One region of the Cryobacterium sp. TS_SC_7 genome, then DNA from elsewhere that is predicted to be linked to it. Evidence: predicted binding sites of a transcription regulator. Region 1 holds the regulator's gene; the other holds the start of a gene.
What was found. Region 1 encodes HspR, which represses chaperone genes until heat shock. Its sites were predicted from a motif close to AAGTTGAGTCNNNNNGACTCAACTT; they were not measured.
Positions count from the first base shown of each region.

Region 1 (9,116 bases):
ATGTGCGGGGGGTCTCGACAAGCTCGACCACCGCGACAAGCTCGACCACCGCGACGGGCTCGACCACCGCGACAAGCTCGACCACCGCGACGGGCTCGACCACCGGAGCCGAATAGTCCGGTTCATGCGGATGCAACATCCGCCCGGTAAAATCGGGACATGACCACATCCGTGCCCAGCTTTGCCGAGGCGCTCGTCGCGCCGGGACCCACCCCTGAATACCCTGGGCGGATGCGTCGGTTCGGCCAGCTGGTCGGCGCCTGGGCCGCGAAGGGGTCGCGCCTGGACGAGGCCAGCGGCGAGTGGACCGGCCGCGAATTCACCTGGATCGTCGACTTCGTGCTCGACGGCCGTGCGGTGCAAGACGTCGAGGTCGTGCCGAGCGACTCGCACCCGTCCGGGTTCGAGGCCGTCGCCACGGCCCTGCGCGTCTACGACCCGTACGCCGGCGTCTGGCGGGTCAGCTACTTCGCGCCGGCATCCGGGGAATACTGCCACCTCGTCGCAACGCCGCACCGCAACGGTCTGCGCCAGGACGGCACGGGCACCGACGGCCGCCCGATCCGCTGGAACTTTGCCTCGATCACGGCTGATGCCTACGCCTGGGAGGGCTGGGTCTCCAACGACGAGGGTGCCACCTGGCTGCTCATCGAACACAACGAGGCCACCCGCATCCGCTAACCGATCTGGTCCTGGTGCGCCTTCACCGGCAGAAGGAGGAGCAGCCCGGCGAGCAGAACGAGCATCAGCCCGAGGATGCCCCAGTACGTTTCGCCGAAGATCGTCACCATCAGGGCGAACATGGCGGGGGCCAGAAAACTCACCGCGCGGCCCGTGGTGGCGTAGAGCCCGAAGACCTCGCCCTCTCGGCCGGGCGGGATCAGTCGGGCCAGGAAGGTGCGGCTGGCGGACTGGGCAGGCCCGACGAAAAGCGTGAGGGCCAGGCCGGCGGTCCAGAACACGATCGGGCCGCCGTCGTGCAGCAGGAACACAATGCTGCCGAACACGATCAGGCCGATCAGGGCGGTCACGATGATGGGCTTCGCGCCGACCCGGTCGTCGAGCGCACCGGCGACGATGGTGGCCGCGCCCGCCACGACGTTCGCGGCGATCGCGAAAATAATCACCTCGCCGGGTGAGAAACCGAAGACGGATGCCGCGAGCACCCCGCCGAAGGTGAACACCCCGGCCAGGCCGTCGCGGAAGATCGCGCTCGCGATGAGGAAGTACACCGTCGGGCGACTGGTCGTCCAGAGTCGACGCACGTCCTGGCCGAGCACGACGTAGGAACGGAGAAAGCTCACCCGGGGCCGCCGCGCCGCGGCAGGGGAACGGTATTCGGGAACCGAGAGCAGCACCGGCAGGGCGAATAGTCCGAACCAGGCGGCCGCGATCAGCATGGTGACTCGCACCGACAGGCCGTCCTCACCGGTCACCCCGAACAGGCCCACATCGGGGCTGATGAAACCGAAGTAGACGATGAGCAGCAGCACGATGCCGCCGATGTAGCCCATGCCCCAGCCGAAGCCGCTGACTTTTCCAATGGTGCCCGCGGTCGAGACCTGGGACAGCATGGCGTTGTAGTTGACGCTGGCGAACTCGAAGAAGACGTTGCCGGCAGCCACCAGGAAGAGCCCGAGCAGCAGGAAGCCGGGCGACGGCTGCACGAAGAACATCGCCGCAGTGAGCGCCACCACGATGAACGTGTTCACGCCGAGCCACAGCTTGCGCCGGCCGGACGTGTCCGAGCGCTGCCCGGTGATCGGGGCGAGGACGGCCACCAAGAAGCCGGCGATGGCGAGGGCCCAACCAAGTTGGGCCGAGATCACGTCCTTGTCGCCGAAGGAGCTCCCCGTGATGTACACGGTGAAGACGAAGGTGGTGACGACCGCATTGAACGCGGCAGACCCCCAGTCCCAGAAGCTCCAGGCCACCACGCGGCGCTTGCTGGTCGTGTCTGGCAACGCCTGGGCATCCGTGCCGCCCTGCTCCGCTATCCCGGTCATGCGCTGAGGCTAGTGGATGGCGGTAGCCGAAAACTATCAATCAGGCGAAATCCCAAAGTTGAGTCACTCAGGCTCAACTCTCAGGTACGCAGCTTGACTCCGATTTGAGTCACTGGCACACTTGAGTCTGCACCACTCAACTCTGAGGAATCAGGGTGATCACAAAAACTTTGAAGGAGAACGCACACATGGCCCGTGCAGTAGGCATCGACCTCGGAACCACCAACTCTGTGGTGGCCGTCCTCGAGGGTGGAGAACCCACCGTCATCGCAAACGCCGAAGGCTTCCGGACCACCCCGTCCGTCGTCGCCTTCACCAAAGACGGCGAAGTGCTGGTCGGCGAGACCGCCAAGCGCCAGGCCGTCACCAACGTCGACCGCACCATCGCTTCGGTCAAGCGCCACATGGGCACTGATTGGAACGTCGGCATCGACGACAAGAAGTTCACCCCGCAGGAAGTGTCCGCCCGTATCCTGGCCAAGCTCAAGCGCGACGCCGAGGCGTACCTGGGCGACAAGGTGACGGATGCCGTCATCACCGTTCCCGCGTACTTCAACGACGCCGAGCGTCAGGCCACCAAGGAAGCCGGTGAGATCTCCGGACTCAACGTGCTGCGCATCATCAACGAGCCCACCGCGGCCGCCCTGGCCTACGGCCTGGACCGCGGCAAGGAAGACGAGCTCATCCTGGTCTTCGACCTCGGCGGTGGAACCTTCGACGTCTCCCTCCTCGAGGTAGGCAAGGACGACGACTTCTCGACCATCCAGGTGCGGTCCACCGCCGGTGACAACCGCCTCGGCGGCGACGACTGGGACCAGCGCATCGTCGACCACCTGATCAAGAAGTTCAAGGAAACCACCGGCGTCGACGTCTCCAAGGACAAGATCGCCAAGCAGCGCCTCAAGGAAGCCGCCGAGCAGGCCAAGAAGGAACTCTCGAGCAGCATGTCGACGAGCATCCAGCTGCCGTACCTCTCCCTCACGGAGAACGGCCCGGCCAACCTCGACGAGACGCTCACCCGCGCCCAGTTCGAGAAGATGACCGAAGACCTGCTCGACCGCACGAAGAAGCCGTTCCAGGACGTCATCCGGGAAGCCGGCGTCAAGGTGGAAGACATCGCCCACGTCGTTCTCGTCGGTGGCTCCACCCGTATGCCCGCCGTGTACGAGCTCGTCAAGGCCGAGACCGGTGGCAAGGACCCGAACAAGGGCGTCAACCCGGACGAGGTCGTCGCCGTCGGCGCCGCGCTGCAGGCCGGCGTGCTGAAGGGCGAGCGCAAGGACGTTCTGCTCATCGACGTCACCCCGCTGAGCCTCGGCATCGAAACCAAGGGCGGCATCATGACGCGCCTCATCGAGCGCAACACGGCCATCCCGACCAAGCGCAGCGAGACCTTCACCACGGCCGACGACAACCAGCCGTCCGTCGCGATCCAGGTCTTCCAGGGCGAGCGTGAGTTCACCCGCGACAACAAGAACCTCGGCACGTTCGAGCTGACCGGCATCGCGCCGGCCCCGCGCGGCATCCCGCAGGTCGAGGTCACCTTCGACCTCGACGCCAACGGAATCGTGCACGTGTCCGCAAAGGACAAGGGCACCGGCAAGGAGCAGTCGATGACCATCACGGGCGGATCCTCGCTCGCGAAGGAAGACATCGAGCGCATGGTGCGCGAGGGTGAAGAGCACGCCGCCGAGGACAAGCGCCGCCGCGAGGCCGCCGAGACCCGCAACACGGCCGAGCAGCTCGCCTACTCGATCGAGAAGCTGATCAAGGAGAACGACGAGAAGCTCCCCGAGGACGTCAAGTCCGAGGTCCAGGCCGACGTCGACGCCCTCAAGTCCGCGCTCGCCGGAGACGACGACGCAGCCGTGAAGACCGCCTTCGACAAGCTCAACGAGAGCCAGGGCAAGCTCGGCGAGGCTATCTACAAGACCAGCCAGGCGGATGCCGCGGCCGGCGCCCCGTCCGACTCCGAGCCGGCCGCCGACGCGGCAGGCTCCGACGAAGACGTGGTTGACGCCGAGGTTGTCGACGACGAAGACGACGCTTCAGAGGCCAAGAAGTAATGGCAGACGACACGAAGCGTCCCGGCGACGAGCCGTTTGAAGAGGGGGCATCCGCTGAGGGTGCCCCCGGGGCCGACGCGGAAGCCGCAGCGGCCGACGCAGGTGCCGACGCGGGTGCCGTGAACGCCGACGCGGCGTCTGCCGAGGGCATCGAAGAGGACGAGCTGACGGTCCAGGACATACTGGACGCCGCCGCGCGCGAAGTCGACGAGCCCACGAGCGAGCACCTCGCAGATCTCAAGCGCGTCACCGCGGAGTACGCCAACTACCGTCGGCGCACCGAGGCGAACCGCGAGGTCGAGCGCGAGCGCGTCACCGTGGATGTCGTCAAGGGTCTGATTCCGGTGCTCGACGACCTCGACCGTGCTGAGAAGCACGGCGACCTGGTCGAGGATTCGGCGTTCAGCACGATCGCCGCGAAACTGCGTGCGAGCGTCGAGCGTCTGGGCGTGAGGCCCTTCGGTACCGTCGGTGAACCGTTCGATCCGACCATCCACGAGGCGATCTTCCAGCTGCCCACCGCCGACATCGAGTCGGATACCGTCGGCGACGTCATCGAGACCGGCTACTTCCTGGGCGCGTCGCTCCTGCGCGTGGCCAAGGTCGTCGTGCAGGTACCGAGCGATGGCTAGCCAGGACTGGTTCGATAAGGACTTCTACAAGGTCCTGGGTGTGTCTAAGGACGTCACTCCGGCCGAGTTGAAAAAGGCCTATCGCAAACTCGCCCGCAAGTACCACCCGGACTCCAACCCGGGCAATCCTGCGGCCGAGGCGAAGTTCAAGGAGATCAGCGAGGCACACTCGGTGATCGGCGACCCGGCGCAACGCAAGGAATACGACGCCGTGCGCGCGATGGGCGGTGGAGCTCGCTTCACCGCCCCGCGCCCCGGCGGCGGCCAGGCCGGAGGCTTCGACGACGTCTTCGGCGGCATGTTCGGCGGGGGAGCCCGGCAGCAGCAGCCCGGCTACTCCTATGAGCAGGGCGGCTTCGACGACCTGCTCGGCGGCATGTTCGGCCGCGGACAGGGCGGCGGCGGGTTCGGAACCTCGAGCGGCGGCTTCCGCGGCTACGGCGGACCGACCCGCGGGCGTGACGTGATCGCGTCGACCACGGTCGACTTCATCACGGCCACCCACGGCGATCAGATCACCTTGCAGACCCAGGACGGCCGCGCCATCAAGGTGAAGATTCCGGCCGGTGTGGCCGACGGGCAGAAGATCAAGCTGCGCGGCCAGGGGCAGCACAGCCCCGACGGCGGCGAGTCGGGCGACATCGTGCTCACGGTGAACGTACGCAAGCACCCGGTCTTCGAGCGCGATGGCCTGAACCTACGGGTCTCGGTGCCGGTCACCTTCGTCGAGGCGGCACTCGGCGCCACGATCGAGGTGCCGACCCTGGGCGGCGTGCCGGTCAAATTGCGCATCGCCCCCGGCACCCCGAGCGGGCGCGTGCTCCGTGTCAAGGGGCGCGGCGTCGTGACTCCCAAGGGCACCGGAGATCTCCTGGCGGAGGTTCAGGTTGCCGTTCCGTCACATCTGTCGAAGGACGCCGAGGAGAAACTCGCGGCCTTCGCGGAAGCGCTGCCGAAGGAGAACCCGCGCGACGACCTCCTCGCGAAGGCGAGAGACTGACGGTGGACGAGAACACCCGGGTTTTCGTGATCTCGATGGCTGCCGAGCTTGCGGGCATGCACCCGCAAACCCTGCGCCAATACGATCGCCTGGGATTGGTGAGCCCCGACCGCACCCCCGGTCGGTCTCGCCGGTACTCGATGCGGGATGTGGCCAAGCTCCGCGAGATCGCGGAACTCGGCGCCGAGGGCGTGAGCCTGGAAGGCATCCGTCGCATCCTGGGTCTCGAGGACCACGTGCGCACGCTCGAATCGCGTCTGCGGGAACTCGAATCGGCCCTGGCCGATGAACTGCTGAACCGCCCGGGTCGCCGCGTTTTCGCGGCCGGCCCGGCGGGTGAGGTCATCTCGATGCGGGCCGGCACGCGGACCCGGCGTTCGACCCAGATCGTGATCTGGCGCCCGTTGGATGTCCGCCCGGCGGACGACGACGCGTAACCGCGACTGCGGGTTAGCCTGAGGGAATGTCTGATTTTTCCTTTGACCGTCTGAGGCGTTTCCCCGATGTGGAAGCGGACAACCTCTTCGCCGTGGATGCGAGCGACCGGCTGATCCTCGACGAGGCAGCGGGTGCACTGGCCGAGGCCGGGGCCGGCGAGGTCGTGGTGCTCGAGGACAGATATGGCGCCCTCACTCTGGGCGCGGCCGCACTTCATGCCGCTCGGGGCATCCGGGTTCACCAGGATGTGCTCTCCGGGGAATTGGCGCTCGACCGCAATGCGATCGATGCCGGGCTCTCCGACACTTACCGCTCCCTCGACGTGGGCGAAGAACTGCTGGCGAACGCGCGAGTGGTGTTGGTCCAGCTGCCGCGTAGCCTGGCGGCACTTGACGAGATCGCCGATGCCATCCGTCGGTACGCCGCTCCGGATGTGGTCGTGATCGCCGGTGGGCGCATCAAGCACATGACGTCGGCCATGAACGAGGTGCTCGGGCGGCACTTCGCGCAGGTGCACGTCAGCCCGGCCCGGCAGAAGTCCCGGGTGATCAAGGCAGCGTCCCCGATACCTTCTGCAGTTCAGTCGGCGGTGTCCATCTGGCCGCAATCCGTGGTGCACGGTGACCTGGGCCTCACGGTGTGTGCTCACGGAGCTGCGTTCGCCGGCGCGACCATCGATATCGGAACGCGCTACCTGCTCGAGTACCTCGAACGCATGAAGCCGGATGCCCGGAGCGCCATAGACCTCGGCTGCGGCACCGGAGTGCTCGCCGCCGCCCTTGCACGGAGCCGCCCCACCCTGCGAGTAACCGCTACCGACCAGTCGGCTGCGGCCGTCGCCTCTACTCGGGCCACCATGGCGGCCAATTCGCTCGGCGACCGCGTGACTGTTTTGCGGGATGACGCACTGCAGAGCCAACCGGATGCGTCGGCCGAACTGATAATGCTGAACCCGCCTTTCCACATCGGCTCGTCCGTGCACGCCGGGATCGCGCTCAAACTATTCGAGGACGCCGGGCGGGTGCTGCAACACGGCGGTGAACTGTGGACGGTGTGGAACACCCACCTGGGGTATCGGCCCGCACTCACCCGGCTGGTGGGGCCGACCCGCCAGATAGGGCGGAACGCCAAGTTCACCGTCACAGTCTCGACCGGCCGCTGAGGCCTGCGGGGCTGTGCAAGGGCCGGCATTCAGGGACGTGAGTCAGGCCCGAATAGCCGACACGCCCGGGATGAGAGAGGGAGTTGCGGACCCCCAGAATTCACCGTAATGTCTCTCTAGTCACCCCACAGGTTCGGAAAGCCGCAGAGCTTCCCGGCCTCAAGTGGGACGAAGGTTTTAGTTTCTCCTTGTTTGTCTATCCGCTAAGGAAGCATTCGAGAAGAAGCCAAGATAGTAACTCTCTCCGACTGGTTCCCAGATCGAGTGCGTGAAATGTTCTGAGTCGCTTCGGCGTACTTGGAATGGGTCGCTTGCTTCGATTTGACACGGACTTGTCGGGCAGGTAAGTTATACAAGTTGCCCCGAAGCGACAGCCCATTATAGGGCCTGAAGTCGGGTGCGTCCGATCCTTGAGAACTCAACAGCGTGCACAATGTCAAATGCCAAAAACCTCGTGATTTGGATCCGTTTCTAGCGGTGAAGGATCAGGAGATTCCTTTGGAAAACATTTAAACAACAAAGCAAGTCAGTAATGATTTGTTCTGTCAGTTTCAAACTTGTGTCTGGTCCGCCCATTCCGGCGGTCAGTCACACTAGATGTGCCGTCTCGGTCCCTGAGCTTGTCGAAGGGTCGGGTCGTGCAATCAAACATTTACGGAGAGTTTGATCCTGGCTCAGGACGAACGCTGGCGGCGTGCTTAACACATGCAAGTCGAACGATGATGAGGAGCTTGCTTCTCTGATTAGTGGCGAACGGGTGAGTAACACGTGAGCAATCTGCCCTTGACTCTGGGATAAGCGTTGGAAACGACGTCTAATACCGGATACGACCCTTGGAGGCATCTCTGGGGGTGGAAAGAATTTTGGTCAAGGATGAGCTCGCGGCCTATCAGCTAGTTGGTGAGGTAATGGCTCACCAAGGCGACGACGGGTAGCCGGCCTGAGAGGGTGACCGGCCACACTGGGACTGAGACACGGCCCAGACTCCTACGGGAGGCAGCAGTGGGGAATATTGCACAATGGGCGAAAGCCTGATGCAGCAACGCCGCGTGAGGGACGACGGCCTTCGGGTTGTAAACCTCTTTTAGTAGGGAAGAAGCGAAAGTGACGGTACCTGCAGAAAAAGCACCGGCTAACTACGTGCCAGCAGCCGCGGTAATACGTAGGGTGCAAGCGTTGTCCGGAATTATTGGGCGTAAAGAGCTCGTAGGCGGTTTGTCGCGTCTGCTGTGAAAACCCGAGGCTCAACCTCGGGCCTGCAGTGGGTACGGGCAGACTAGAGTGCGGTAGGGGAGATTGGAATTCCTGGTGTAGCGGTGGAATGCGCAGATATCAGGAGGAACACCAATGGCGAAGGCAGATCTCTGGGCCGTAACTGACGCTGAGGAGCGAAAGCATGGGGAGCGAACAGGATTAGATACCCTGGTAGTCCATGCCGTAAACGTTGGGAACTAGATGTGGGGACCATTCCACGGTCTCCGTGTCGCAGCTAACGCATTAAGTTCCCCGCCTGGGGAGTACGGCCGCAAGGCTAAAACTCAAAGGAATTGACGGGGGCCCGCACAAGCGGCGGAGCATGCGGATTAATTCGATGCAACGCGAAGAACCTTACCAAGGCTTGACATATAGAGGAAACGTCTGGAAACAGTCGCCCCGCAAGGTCTCTATACAGGTGGTGCATGGTTGTCGTCAGCTCGTGTCGTGAGATGTTGGGTTAAGTCCCGCAACGAGCGCAACCCTCGTCCTATGTTGCCAGCACGTAATGGTGGGAACTCATGGGATACTGCCGGGGTCAACTCGGAGGAAGGTGGG
Region 1 covers NZ_CM149589.1:2,156,950-2,166,065, reverse strand. The annotation lists gene dcd (dCTP deaminase) at 1-116, shown strand, start outside; gene AC0J5J_RS09890 (hypothetical protein) at 160-681, shown strand; gene AC0J5J_RS09885 (MFS transporter) at 678-2,006, opposite strand; gene dnaK (molecular chaperone DnaK) at 2,195-4,072, shown strand; gene AC0J5J_RS09875 (nucleotide exchange factor GrpE) at 4,072-4,704, shown strand; gene AC0J5J_RS09870 (DnaJ C-terminal domain-containing protein) at 4,697-5,704, shown strand; gene AC0J5J_RS09865 (heat shock protein transcriptional repressor HspR) at 5,707-6,141, shown strand; gene AC0J5J_RS09860 (class I SAM-dependent methyltransferase) at 6,168-7,304, shown strand; rRNA gene AC0J5J_RS09855 (16S ribosomal RNA) at 7,956-9,116, shown strand, end outside.

Region 2 (9,116 bases), 670 kb from region 1:
TAGCGGAGAACCCGGATCGGCGTGGTCATCGGGGATTCACGGAACGCTGGCAGAGTACCCGCGGGCATGATCCGGATGCCGTCGGCCGCGAGGCGTCGCGCGCTCTCGGTGGCCTCGATGTAGTCCAGAGCCGGGTACTCGCCCAGCGGTACGACCGAGTGCAGCACGGTGTCCGCGAACACATGCACCAGATTGAATGTGCGGGCGCCGTCGCGGCCGCGCGTGCCGCCGACCGGCACGTTGAGGTCTTGCGTGTAGCAGGTGGCCGATGCCACCGACACCGGAATGCCGGCGAACGTCGCCATCGACGAGTAGTGCAGGTGCCCGGCCAGGATGCTGCGGACATCCGTGCCGCGCAGTACCTGCGCCAGGCGGGACTGGTCGCGCAATTCGACCGACACGGCCAGGTCGAGAACACTGGGCACGGGCGGGTGGTGCATGGCGAGAATGGTGCCGTCAGGAGCCGGCACACTCAGCTGGTCGGCCAGCCAGCGCAGCTGGGCCTCGGTCACGGCGCCGTAGTGGTGGCCGGGAACGGATGTGTCCAGGGTGATCAGGCGCAGGCCGCCGATGAAGTCGACCCGGTCGATCGGTTCGTCACTGGCCGGTTCGTTCAGCAGCGTGCTGCGAAAGGATGCCCGGTCGTCGTGATTGCCCATCACCCAGAAGACCCGGGCGCCGAGCCGCGCGGCGGCCGGCTCGACGATGCCCTGCAACGCTCGGTAGGCATCCGGTTCGCCTTTGTCGGCCAGATCGCCGGTGATGATGATGGCGTCCGGCCGACCTGCTGAGGCCTCGACCTCCGCGAAGAGTTGCGTGAGGTGGGCGGTGCTGTCGACCCGGTCGTACAGGCGCCCGCCGTTCGCCAGCAGGTGTGTGTCGCTGAGGTGGAGCAGAAAATGATCCGGCCTGGGGTATTCGGCCGTTCGAATGTTCACGGAGCTTCCATTCGTTGGGGCTAAGCACTCTTCGGTGAGTTCGCTGACTCTACTCCGATTATCTGAGCAGTATCGGTTGAACCGGGGGTGAATGACAGGCGAACATCATGAACGGCCCGAGCAGCGCGATGGGCCCGGAGAATTCTCCGGGCCCATCGCCGATCACGGTCTCAGGACTTGATCTTCTTCGCTCCTTCTTTCACCTGCAGTGGCTGCTCGGTCGAGGTCTTCACTTCGATCCGGCGTGGCTTTGCCGCCTCGTGCACCGGGATGGTCACGCTCAGCACACCGTTGTTGTAGGTGGCGCTGATGTTGTCGACGTCGACGCCCTGGCCGAGGTTCAACTGGCGCAGGAACGACCCGGCCATGCGCTCACGAGTGATCCACTTCACATTCTCGTGGTTCGCCATCGTGCGCTCCCCGCGGATGGTGAGGAGTTGGCCGTCCACGTCGATGTCCACGGAGCCGGGGTCGATACCCGGCATGTCGGCGTTCAGAACGTAGTGGTCACCCTCGCGGAAGAGGTCCATCGGCATCACGCGCGGCCCCCGGTTGTCCATCAGAGCGGCGGCCATTCGGTCCAGCTCGCGAAACGGGTCATAGTTCGTTGCCATAGCGCTTCCTTTCGTCGGTCCGGTTGCCCCCCAAAGTTGAGTCCATGTGGCTCAACTATGGATCAATGTAATCCGGAGCGTGGAGTTCTGCAATCGGTGGAACGAGGCGCTGTGTTCGCGCTGAGCGAAGGCGGTTCGGGCGGCGGGCATCCGGGCGTGGCGGACCGGGCGTGGCGGACCGGGTCAGGGGTGGGTCAGCCCGGACGTGGAACCGGGGAAAGCCGGCCGGTCCAGCCGGTCGTCTTCGTACGGATCGATCGGTTCGTCGGCAGCCTCGGCGGCCCGGCGGCGTTCGGCCTCGAAGTCTCCCTCCAGACCGGTGAAACCGCCGATCCGAGGCTCGGACCTGTTCTTCCTGTGGCGCGGCCCTCGGGCGGCACCGGCCTGCCTGCTCTTCTTTTCATCCATCTTTTCACGCTACGCCGACCCCGAACGGAGTCAACGGTGCTTCGCGCCGTGGGAAGCTTGACCGTGCGCACCTCTCCGACGATCAGCCCCGTTCGCTACCTCGCGGGGGCGATCGCCGGCATCGGCCTGTTCACCGGGCTGTACGTCTTCTTCGTGCGCACCCTCGCCGGTCAGGCCATGGATCAGCTCGCGTTCGACGGCGCGGAGTTCGGTCGTCGCAGCGTCACCCCCCTGGCCCAGGAACTCCTGGACGCCGTGCCGCTCGTGTCCGTCGTCATCGGGTTGCTGCTCACCGGAGTCGTGACGGTGGTGCGGCGCAACGGCAAGACCCTGGTCGTGGCCTTCGGGGCGGCGCTCGGCGCCGTCGTCAGCACGCAACTGCTCAAGATGGCCATCCTGACCCGTCCCGACCTCGGTGTCGAAGGCTACGACGGTAATTCATTCCCTTCAGGGCATACGACGGTCGCTGCGGCATCCGCTCTCGCCGTCTTCCTGGTCGCCAGCCCACGCACGCGCGGACTGGCCGCACTGGGCGGCTCCGGCTTCGCCATCGTGGCCGGTGTGGCCACACTGGCCAACGGCTGGCACCGGCCGAGCGATGTGATCGCCGCGCTGCTGGTCGTCGCGATCTGGGGCTGTGTGGCCGGCCTGGTCCTGACCCGAGGTCCGTGGTCCATGGGCATCGTCGGCGAGGGGCGCACCATCCGCCCCGCCGGCGTCGACCGCCTCCAGCTGCGCCTCTTCATTCCCGTCGCCGTGGTCGCGGTGGCCGCGTTCCTGGTGACCTGGTTCCGGGCGTTCGGCGACACCCCGAGCACCCTGATCGCCTACATCGGCGGCGTCACCGCGATCGTGGCCGCGGGTCTCGGAATCGGGCTCACAGGCATCCGCCTGTTTGCACGGCTGCCCTGATCTGAGGCCGAATCCGGGGGTGCGCCCGTTCGGGAGGGCGTGTCACACTGGGGTCTATGTCCGTCACTCTCAGAGCGTTGCAGACCGTGGTTCCCCCGACAGTGCTGATCCAGGATCAGGTGCGCGATGTGTTTTCCGCGCAACCCGGACTCAGCCGACTGGCCCAACGACTGGTGACGGCGTCATTCAACCTGTCCGGGATCGACACCCGGCACAGCGTGATCGATGAGCTCACCCTTGACGGGGCGTCGTCGCCGGATCCCCAATTCTTCGACGGCACGACGCAGCAACTGCTGCGGCCGAGCACGCGGGTGCGCAACGAGCTCTACATCGTCGAGGCGACGAAGCTGTTCGTCGAGGCCGGCCGGCGTGCCCTCGCCGCGTGCCCCGGTATCGAGGCGTCGGATGTCACGCATGTGGTGACCGTGTCCTGCACCGGTTTCTTCGCGCCCGGACCGGACTACATGCTCGTGCGCGAGCTGGGACTGAAACCCTCCACCCAGCGCTACCACCTGGGATTCATGGGCTGCTACGCCGCGATGCCGGCGCTCCGCACGGCGAAGCAGTTCGTGGAGGCCGACCCGAACGCCGTGGTGCTGGTCGTCAGCGCCGAACTGTGCTCCCTGCACCTGCGCACCTCGGACGACCCCGACACCATCGTGGCCTCCTCGCTGTTCTCGGACGGCGCGGCGGCCGGAATCGTGAGTTCCCGCTCCCCGGCGGCGGGCGAGAAGGCGCTCAACCTCGACCTGTTCGAAACCGTGATCACCCCCATCGGCGAGGGGGACATGGCGTGGAAGATCGGCGATGAGGGGTTCGAGATGGTGCTCAGCACCTACGTGCCGCACATCATCGACGAGCACATCGAGAGTGCGCTCGCTCCGCTTTTCGCCCGGGATGCCGCGCTCAGTGCCGTGCTGGCGCCGGCCCCGGTGCCGGTGCTTGTTCCTTCCGCGGTGTCGGCGGGTGTTCCCGAGGGAGTGTCGGCCGGGTCGGTGGCGACCCTGGCCGCTCCGGTGGCGCTTCTCGTCGAAGAGCCCGGCGCCACACCCGGCGCCACACCCGCCGCCGCGATCGCGCACTGGGCGATCCACCCCGGCGGGCGCAGCATCCTGGACAAGACCGAGGCGAAACTCGGGCTCAGCGAGGCTCAGCTGGTGCCCTCGCGGGAGACCCTGCGCAACTACGGCAACATGAGCAGCGCGACGGTCCTGTTCGTGCTCAAGGCGATCCTCGACGCCCCGGCCACGGATGACGGTGAGCGGGTCTGCGCGATGGCGTTCGGCCCGGGGCTCACGGTCGAATCCGGGCTGATGACCGTTTCCGCCGGGTAGCGGGCGTGCCTCTCCCGTCGCTGCGCCGGCGCGCGAGTGACGCCGTCGAGCTCATGGACGACCCCGACTGCGACCCTGACAAACTCGACAGCACCTATGCGAACTTCCGGTTCGTGAACGCCGTGGTGTCGGGGTGGCGCGGGATGTACCGCCGCGAGATCCGGCCGGCGCTGTCGCCGACCCGGGAGAGCACCCTGCTCGACGTCGGGTGCGGTGGCGGCGACGTGGCCCGGGCACTGGCCCGCTGGGCCGCCCGCGACGGACTGCGCCTGCGGATCACGGCCGTCGACCCGGATGCCCGGGCGCACGCCTACGCGACGAGCCTGCCGCCGCTGCCCGGGCTCACGTTCCGTCGGGCGCTCAGCTCGGACCTGGTCGCCGAGGGGCTCCGCTTCGACTTCGTGGTCTCCAACCACGTGCTGCACCACCTCACCGGTGAGCAGCTCGGCGGGCTGCTCGCCGATTCGGAGCTCCTGGTGGCCCCGGGGAGCCTTCCGGCCTCCGGGCGCCGTCCTGCGGCACGGGTGTTGCACGCCGACATCGAGCGCAGCCGGTTCGCGTATCTCGGGTTCGGGCTCGGCACCTGGCCGCTGTTTCGCCGGTCGTTCATCCGCGACGACGGGCTCACCTCCATTCGCCGCAGCTTCACGGCACCGGAGCTCCGCGCGGTGGTGCCGCCCGGGTGGCAGGTGACGCGCGAGCATCCGTCACGCCTTGTTCTGCGCTGGAAGGCGCCGGCGGCCTCGTCGGGGCCTGGTCGAGCGGTTCTTGCTGCGGCGGATGCTGCCGCGAGTGTGTCCGTTCCGGTCGAGAGTGACCCGCGCAACGGGCACTCTCGACCGGAACGGGACCTATCGAGCCAGAGTGGGGGGCCGGTGCCGGTTCGGACGACCGACGTGATCGTGGTCGGCGGGGGGCCGGTGGGCATCCTGCTCGCGGGTCTGCTGGCCGTGCGCGGTGTCGACGTGGAGGTGCTCGAGCAGCGCGCCGAGCCGTCCCTGCGTTCCCGGGCCATCGGCATCCACCCGCCGTCGTTGCGGGCGCTGGAGCAACTGGGTGTGGCCGGGCAGGTCCTTGATCGAGCGGTACGGATCCGTGGTGGCGTGGTGCGCTCGGACGGGCGAACCCTGGGCCGGATGTCTTTCGCCCCGTCCGCCGACCGCACGCAGAGCGTGATCTCCCTGCCGCAGACCGAGACCGAGGCGGTGCTGCGTGCCCGTTTCGCGGAGCTCGCGCCCGGTCGGCTCCGCGCGGGCGTCACCGTGACCGGAGTCTACGATCGGGGCGACCGGGTGGCGGTCGACACCGTGCGCACGGCCGGGGAGGCCGTGGAGACTCTCGAAGCCCGTTACGTCGTGGCGGCCGACGGTGCGCGCAGTCTGGTGCGCGACCTCCTCGGCATCCGTTCTGCAGCACGCACCGGCGGGGAGACGTATCTGATGAGCGACTACCCCGACACGGGGGAGCACCCGGGGGAGGCGGTGCTCTTCTTCGAACGGGGAGGGGTGGTCGAGTCGTTCCCGCTGCCCGGAGGGCGACGCCGCTGGGTGGCCATGACCGAGGCCCTGCTGACGGAGGCCACGTCCGAGGACCTGGCCGCGCTCATCCGAGACCGCACCGGTGTGCGCCTGCCCCCGACGGACGCTGTGGCCAGCGCGTTCTCGGTGCAGCAGCGTCTGGCCGCGAGGCTGGTGGCCGGGCGGGTCGTGCTCATCGGGGACGCGGCGCACCAGATCAGCCCGATCGGCGGGCAGGGCATGAATCTCGGCTGGCTCGACGCGCTGCAGCTGGCCCCGGCGCTGGACCGGGCGTTGCGCGAACCGGATGCCGCGGCCTCGGTCCTCGGGGACTACGACCGCCGCCGCCGGCGCAGCGCCCGGATGGCCGCCCGGCAGGCCGGCTTCAACATGGCGATGGGAGGCCCCGTGCAGGGGCTGCGCCTGCGCGCACGCAACGGTCTCGTGCGCATGCTCGCGGTGCCGCCGGCCAGCGCCGTGCTCGCCCGCGCCTTCACGATGCGCTGGCTGTAGTCCGCCCCTTCTGGTCCCCATTCGGAAGTGCAGGGTTCGGAGGTGCAGGCCGGGCCATGTGCATAACTCCTGCAATTCGGCGGAGCAGCGGAACGGTTGCCCGGAATTCCGGGGGTGGCTCCCGGCCGGCACCAGAATTTGCAGGAGTTATGCAACGGGTGACGGATGACCTGGTCCGGGCTGCCGGGCTGCCGGGCAGGCGACGGACCACCCGCCAGCCCGGCGCGAGCCCTAGCCGACCGGGGCCGGGGCGAGCGGGGTCCGGAGGCCGTGCACCGTCACATCGCCGACGACGGCGGGGCTGATCGGGGTGGCGGTGACGTGGCCGGTGACCGGGTCCGGCGCCAGGCCGAGCACGGTGCCCAGCACGGAGACCGCGGCGGCCGCCGACCAGGCCTGCGGGCGGCAGGCGGCCGGGTAGGGCACCGCCTGGGCGACCGCGGTGGACGCGTCGCCGGAGTGCAGCTCCGGCATGCGGTAGTCGAAGGATTCGGCTGCGGCGAGCAGCCCCTCGATCAGGATGCCGGCCTCGGCGCCGAATCCGGCGCGCCCCAGTCCGGAGATCGCGATGGCGGTGTCGTGGGTCCAGACCGAGCCGCCGTGGTAGCTCAGCGGCCAGTAGCCGGTGGAGTCCGTCGACATCGTGCGCAGGCCGTAGCCGGAGCTGAGCTCGGGGGAGACCAGCCGGGCGGCCACGAGGGCGGACTCCTCGGCGGAGAGCAGCCCGGTGCCCAGCAGGTGGCCGATGTTGCTGGTCACGGTGTCGACGGGGCGCTTGAAGGCGTCGAGGGCGACGGCCGGGTAGCGGCCTGCCGGCGAGTCGATCCAGAACGAATCCCGGAACCGGGTCTGGAGCGCTTCGGCCCGGGCCCGCCAGGCGTCGCCGCCGGGCCGGTTGAACGCGTCGAGCAGCTCGGCACCGCCGATGTAGGCCTCGTAGGCGTAGGCCTGCACCTCGCACAGGGCGATCGGCCCGTCGGCGAGGCTGCCGTCGCGCCACTGGATCGAGTCGCCGGAGTCCTTCCAGCCCTGGTTCGCGAGTCCGTGGCCGGTGATGTCGACGTATTCGAGGAAGCCGTCGCCGTCGCTGTCGCCGAAGTCGCGCATCCAGCCGAGGGCCGCCTCGAGCGCCGGCAGCAGCGCCTCGACCTCGTCGGAGGCCAAACCCCACCGGTAGGCGTCGCGCAGCAGGCAGATCCAGAGCGGGGTGGCGTCGACGGTGCCGTAGTAGAGCGGCGGCAGCGACAGGCTCTCGCCCGGCATCGAGAACACGTCGGGGCGCAGCTCGTGCATGATCTTGCCGGGCTGTTCCGCCGTCTCGGTGTCGCTCTTCGTGCCCTGCAGCTGGGCGAGCAGGCGCAGCGTGGAACCGGCGATCTCGGTGCCGAGGGGCAGCAGGAAACGTGCCGCCCATAGCGAATCCCGGCCGAACAGGGTGAAGAACCAGGGTGCGCCGGCGGCCAGGAACGGCTCGTCCGGGCTCTCCCGGGTGGCCATCCGCAGGCCGGTCAGGTCGTCGAGCGCGCGCGCCACCCAGCGGCCCAGGCGCGCGTCGCCGGAGCGCACCGACACGCCGGCCCACTCCGGCAGCCCGGGCGCGCCCTGCACCACGGTCGCCGCGTGCGCGACGTCGACCGACCACTCCACGGCGACGCTGCCCCTCGCGGGCACCGTGACCGCCCAGGTGCCGGTGACCTCGGTGTCAGCCTCGGCGGTGGACCCGGCCAGCACCCCGTCGCCGCTGACGCCGATCAGCGCCGACACGGCGGCGGTCGACAGACGGATGCCCCCGCTCGCCTCCGTCACGGCGACATCCGGTGCCGCGGGCAGGTCCGCGCCCCCGAAAGCGTCGCGCTCGGCAGCCCCCGCGAGGCCGGCCTTCACGGTCTGCATATCGGCGAAATCGGGCGTCAGGCGCACGGACACGGTCGTCTCGACGGCCTGCTCGAGTCCCGAGATGATCTCGATCCGCTCGGTCATGCGCCCCGCGGTGACCGTGCGGGTGACCTCGAGTCGCAGCCGCGGGTCGGCGGTGCGGTCGTCGAGGTGGCGGAGCAGCGACGTGAAGGTGACCGCGCCTGCACCGCGCTGGGCGTGTCCGATCGCCTCGCCGGTCTGGCCGCCGATCAGCAGCGACCAGCCGGAGAGGACCCGGGTGTCCGCGTGGTAGAGGCCGTGGATGGGCTTCTCCGTCTGCCCGTCGGACCGCGACCACGCCTGGGTGGGGGCCGCCAGAACGATGGCGGAGTCATGGAGCAGAGGCTGGACAGGGTGAGAGAACATGAGCGAGGAACGACTCCAGAGGGGGTTGTGGTGCGGATAGGAAGAAAAGGCGGGGGAGGGAGGAGGGGTTACTCCTTCACCGCCCCGTCGGTGGTGTTCATGATGCGTTTCTGGAAGATGAAGAACATCACTGCGACCGGGATGGTCATGATCGCCGCCGCGGCCAGCTTGAGCGGGTACTGGGTGCCCTGGCTGAGCTGCCCGGACGCCAGTGAGGCCACACCCTTGGTCAGGGTGGTCAGCTCGGGCGACTGCGTGGCGACGATGAAGTGCGACAGCTCGTTCCAGGAACCCTGGAACGACAGGATGATGATGGTCACCAGCGCCGGACGGGCCATCGGCAGCACGATCGACCAGAACACCCGGAAGGTGCCGGCCCCGTCGATGCGGGCCTGCTCCTCCACGCTGGCGGGAATCGACTCGAAGAAGTTCTTCATGATGAAGACGCCGGCGGCGTCCGTGAGCAGCGGCACGATCATGGCCACGTAGGTGTCGTAGATGCCGAGCTGGTTGATCACCAGGAACTTGGGGATCAGCAGCACCACACCGGGCACGCTCATCACGGCGATGAGCAGCGCGAAGATCACGTTGCGGCCC
Region 2 covers NZ_CM149589.1:1,489,975-1,499,090, reverse strand. The annotation lists gene AC0J5J_RS06895 (phosphodiesterase) at 1-938, opposite strand, end outside; gene AC0J5J_RS06900 (stealth family protein) at 1-70, shown strand, start outside; gene AC0J5J_RS06890 (Hsp20/alpha crystallin family protein) at 1,109-1,552, opposite strand; gene AC0J5J_RS06885 (hypothetical protein) at 1,736-1,960, opposite strand; gene AC0J5J_RS06880 (phosphatase PAP2 family protein) at 2,024-2,872, shown strand; gene AC0J5J_RS06875 (type III polyketide synthase) at 2,929-4,206, shown strand; gene AC0J5J_RS06870 (FAD-dependent monooxygenase) at 4,212-6,236, shown strand; gene AC0J5J_RS06865 (glycogen debranching N-terminal domain-containing protein) at 6,468-8,519, opposite strand; gene AC0J5J_RS06860 (carbohydrate ABC transporter permease) at 8,588-9,116, opposite strand, start outside.
Region 2: AC0J5J_RS06890 (Hsp20/alpha crystallin family protein) is a predicted target of HspR. The motif match lies at 1,586-1,610, and genes of this name have one in related genera.